2 regions of the Arthrobacter pigmenti genome follow, and region 1 is predicted to be linked to the other one. Evidence: predicted binding sites of a transcription regulator. Region 1 holds the regulator's gene; the other holds the start of a gene.
The links. The regulator LexA, encoded in region 1, represses DNA repair genes until DNA is damaged. The targets are predictions, from matches to a motif close to TCGAACANNTGTTCGA.

Region 1 (2,454 bases):
CAGAGGGTACATCGAGTAGGTGGGAGGGAAGCCGAGCGCTGTTCGTCCAGGGCCGCCGAAGGCAAGGAGGATGTGCTGCAGCACTTCGTTGGAACCGTTCGCCGCCCAGATGTTCGCGGCCGTCAGACCATGGCCCAAATATCCAGCGAGCTGCTCCCTCAGAGTCGTGAACTCACGGTCCGGGTAACGGTTCAACCCGGCAACGGTCTGTTCCACGGCCCGAACTATTGCCTGCCGGACATCCTCGGGAACGCCGTGGGTGTTCTCATTCACGTTCAGCAGGATGGGTACGTCCAATTGGGGCGCGCCATAGGGCTGCAGGCCGCGGAGGTTCTCTCGAAGCGGCAGACGGTTGAGACGTTCAAGCTGATCGGTCACCAACCGAGTTTAAGGGAGCAAGGTCTCTGGGAGGGAATCCGCAGAAAGCGGCGCCGTGATATTACGTGGCAGACAAGGCGGTTACGGCGTGCTGACAGGAATGTGCAGCGCCTGGCCCGCCTGGACGGTTGAGGTGGTCAACGCATTCAGTTCGGCGATCTCGGCCACTACCTCCCGCGGATCCCGGTCCGGCGCGTACTCGGCAGCCAGTCCCCACAGCGTCTGGCCGACCGCAACATCCACCTGTACGGTTTCCGTGACGCCGCCGGCGCTCCCGGCAGCCTTCGCCTGAGACGTGAGCGAGGCAGCAAGGATCATGGCGGCTGCCGCGACCAGGGCTAGCGGCACCGCCACGAGGACCAACCAACCCCGGCGCGTCAGGTGAACCCGCGGAACGCCGGCATCCGAGCGCTCCATGGTGTGTCCAGCCGAGCCCGGCCCTGCAAGTTGTAGCGTTGACATCACGTCCGCCTTTCTACTGCTGAATATGAAGGACCGCTTCGATTCGAAGCTGTGTTCTATTCTTCTCGTTATATTTTTAGCATCTTTGGACTAATACTGTCGAGACTCGCTCGAACAAATGTTTGAAAAGACGTCTCATGTCCCCTAGCGTTGCTGGCAAGGGTGAATGGTCCGGCCGCTTCGAAAACCAGCTCATCACCCACCACTGACAAAACTGGTTGGAAGGTCGCAGAAGCACCTCCACCACAGCGAAGGGATGTACGTTTCGTGGGAGATCTCAGTGCGGCAGAGGAGACCACCGAGGCACCGGAGGCCGCAGCCAAGCGCGGACGCGGCCGTCCACGGGGACGCGCCACGCCCAAGGGCCTGACCCCCCGTCAGAAGAAGATCCTGGAGACTATCCAGCGCAGTGTCGCCGCACACGGTTACCCGCCGTCGATGAGAGAAATCGGTGACACCGTCGGTCTTGCCAGCCTTTCCAGCGTCACCCACCAGCTGTCACAGCTTGAACGGATGGGCTACATCCGCCGCGATCCAAAGCGGCCGCGCGCAATGGAGATTCTGCTTCCTCTCACGCTCGGTCAGGACTCTCCGCGCCCACTACCCAGTTCTCCGGAGCAGGATGACGAACCGGTCAACGCGGCTGTTGACGCAGCAATGGTCCCCCTGGTTGGCCGCATCGCGGCGGGAGGACCGATTCTCGCTGACCAGGTGATCGAAGACGTCATGCCGCTCCCCCGTCAGCTGGTGGGTCATGGCGAGCTGTTCATGCTTCGCGTTTCGGGAGATTCGATGATCGACGCCGCGATTTGCGACGGCGACTGGGTTGTGGTGCGGCGACAAAATACCGCGGACAACGGCGATGTCGTTGCGGCCCTTCTTGATGATGAGGCAACGGTCAAAACGTTCCGCCAGCGCGACGGGCACACCTGGCTGCTTCCGCAGAACACCAATTACGAACCCATTCTGGGAGACCACGCCGCCATCATGGGCAAAGTCGTATCGGTGATGCGGGCGCTTTAGCTGGTCAGCTTCGGCTAGACGGGCTGTGCCGCGGCTAACCGCGAGAGCACGGCAAGCGCCGTAGCACGGTCGGTGGTTGGCCAGAATGGGGGAAGCGCCGCCCTCAGGAAGCCGCCATACCTGGCGCTTGCCAGACGTGAGTCGAGGATTGCCACCATTCCGCGATCGTCGCCGGAACGGATGAGGCGGCCCGCGCCCTGCGCGAGCCGAACTGCGGCGTGGGTTGCCGACACGCTCATGAAGCCGTTGCCCCCGGCCTGTGCAACCGCCCTGGTGCGCGCCGTCATCAACGGGTCATCCGGGCGGGGGAAAGGTATGCGGTCGATAACCACCAGGCGGCAGGACCTGCCCGGCACATCCACACCCTGCCAGAGGGACATGGTGCCGAAGAGACAGGTGTCCGGTTCATCCGAGAACTGGCTCACGAGGGATGCCATGGACGACTCCCCCTGGCACAGGATCTCGACATCAACTCTGGTGCGGAGTGCATCGGCTGCCTCCTCCGCTGCACGCCGGGATGAGAACAAGCCCAGCGTTCCTCCTCGGGAGGCCCGGATCAGTGCCTCAAGTTCCGCCAGCTGTTCTTCTGAT
Region 2 (2,454 bases), 2.1 Mb from region 1:
GCGGCCCGTCATTGCGCTGACGGCGACCGCGTCGCCGCCCGTGCGGCAGGAAATCGTGGAGCGGCTGCGGCTGGGGGGCGCCGTCGTCGTTGCCGAAGGTTTTGACCGGCCCAACCTTCACCTCAGCGTGGAACAGCATGAATCGGAACGGGACAAGCGCCGGGCGGTGCTGGATCAGGTCCGCATCCTCGACGGCCAGGGGCTGCTCTACACGGCAACCCGCAAGGAGACCGAGGAGTATGCGCAGGAGCTTCAGGAAGCGGGATTACGTGCGGATGCGTACCATTCCGGGCGGAAGAAGTCGGAGCGGAACGCGCTGCACGAGGCATTCCATCGGGGCGGGCTGGACGTGGTTGTCGCGACGACGGCGTTCGGCATGGGGATCGACAAGCCGGACGTACGGTTCGTGGTGCACGCTGACATCCCCGATTCGTTGGACAGCTACTACCAGGAGATCGGGCGGGCCGGGCGCGATGGTGAGCCGGCCGTCGTCGTACTTCACTACCGTCCCGAGGATCTGGGAATCCGGCGGTATTTCGCAGCGAAGGGTGTCGATGAGGAGGGGCTGCGCGCGCTGTTCGCGACACTGCGCGCGGCGGATGAACCGCTGGACTCCGCCGGAATCCGCGAGGCCACCGGGGTATCACAGCGGAAGCTGTCCGATCTGCTGAATCAGTTGCTCGAGGTGGGTGCGGTCCGCGAGCGCAATGGGAAGTTCCGTGTTGCGTCTTCGATGGACGTGGATCAGGTGATTGCCGACGTCGTCGATCACCGGAAGCAGCGCCAGGAAATGGACCGATCGCGCGTGGATATGGCCCGGCAGTATGCGGAGCAGCGGGGGTGCCGACGGAAATTTCTGCTCGGTTACTTCGGTGAGGAGCGCGAGGACCTGTGCGGGACGTGCGATAACTGTGATGCGGGGCGCTCCGCCGGGCACGACGACGACGCCGGTCGCCGTCCGTTCCCGCTGCAGGGCCTGGTGCGGCACCCGGAGTGGGGCGAGGGTGTGGTGATGGGTTACGAGAGCGATGTTGTGACGGTTTTGTTCGAGGAGCACGGCTACAAGTCTTTGTCGCTGCCGCTTGTGGAGGAGAAGAAGTTGCTTGCCTCTTTGGAGTAATCATTGCCTTTGCGAAAGTTCCTCGCACAGAGAACGTCAGCATGGTTACACTTCGAGAAGTAACCCGTTGACCCTGAAAGTGACCTATGGAAACCAACCACAAGATTTCGCCGGAGGACCCGTTCCCGGAGGATCTGACTGTCCTTGACGATACCGAGTTGGAAGTGCTCAATAGCCGCGCGCATCGCGAGCTGGAGGCCGAGTACGCGACCGGTTTTCCGGAGCCCGAAACCGAGGCACGGCTGGAAGAAGTCAACCTTGAACTGAACCGTCGCGAGCAGCAAGGCTAGACGCTTCTTCGACACTTCCGGAATCCGGATTGGCAGCGGTTTTCCCGCTCGCCGGTCCGGGTTCTTTTTTGGCCTGTCTTCGACTTCCATTAATCGAAGATCTGTTCTAGTTTTAAGTCCGGCATAGCGGAAGGCGGCGGACAGTGACGGCGCATCAGGTTGACGAGATAGATCCGGGGTCGCGGCCCCTCAATGAAGAAGCGGACATCCGTTTCACTGCCCGGGATGAGCCGCTGGCGTTGCGCTGGCGCGGCAGCATCTGGCAGGTGCGCGGTGAGCCGTTGCGCTGGTCCAGCTCGCGTAGCTGGTGGGAGCCGGACCCTGCCGGCATCATGGGGCAGGGCAGCATCATGACCATGCAGTACTGGCGGTTCAGGGCACAGACGGGGCCGGCCTCTCCCATCCTCGTGTTCGACATCTGCAGCGATCCGCGCTGGGAAGGATGGCGGCTGGTGCGGGTGACCAACCTGGCGGTGCACTGAGCAGCCGGAGCCGCACATAGGGTTGACGCATGGGAATCGCTACACAGTCCCGCCCGGAGAGGGGACGCTACAAGGTCTGGCTGACCTTTCCTGTGGCGCTGCTCATCCTGGCCGGTTTCTTTTGGTACGGCGCGTCGCTCTATGACTCGCTACCTGAGCGGATCCCGACGCATTGGGGACCGAGCGGACAACCCGACGCGTGGGCAGAGAAGTCGTTCGGCTCCGTATTCAGCTCCGTTATCGTCGGCGCGGGGGTCACCATACTGATGGCGTTCATATCCGCGCTGGTGTCCCGGATGGTTCCGCCACGAGAGCAACCAACCCTGTGGGAGCAGTACCGCAGGGAAAGCATGATTCGGGGAACCGTCGCCGGGCTGGGCCTGACCTCGGTGGGCATTGCCCTGCTGACAGGCGCCTTGAGTGCCAGCGGGTGGAACGACCCGGAATACTTGGCTGCTTGGCCCGCAGGGTTGTTCGTCATGTTCGTGCTGGTAGCCATCTTCGCTAGTTATGCGGTGGCGGCGCGCTGGGCGCGCACGACGGCAGCGCGAGACGGCGTTGA

Region 2: BJ994_RS15140 (DUF6504 family protein) is a predicted target of LexA. The motif match lies at 1,504-1,519, and genes of this name have one in related genera.

What each region holds. Positions count from the first base shown of each region.
Region 1 covers NZ_JAATJL010000001.1:1,136,588-1,139,041, reverse strand. The annotation lists gene BJ994_RS05265 (histidinol-phosphate transaminase) at 1-378, opposite strand, end outside; gene BJ994_RS05260 (LysM peptidoglycan-binding domain-containing protein) at 460-840, opposite strand; gene lexA (transcriptional repressor LexA) at 1,108-1,863, shown strand; gene BJ994_RS05250 (ATP-dependent DNA helicase) at 1,878-2,454, opposite strand, start outside.
Region 2 covers NZ_JAATJL010000001.1:3,230,122-3,232,575, forward strand. The annotation lists gene BJ994_RS15130 (RecQ family ATP-dependent DNA helicase) at 1-1,120, shown strand, start outside; gene BJ994_RS15135 (hypothetical protein) at 1,207-1,410, shown strand; gene BJ994_RS15140 (DUF6504 family protein) at 1,554-1,892, shown strand; gene BJ994_RS15145 (DUF1648 domain-containing protein) at 1,922-2,454, shown strand, end outside.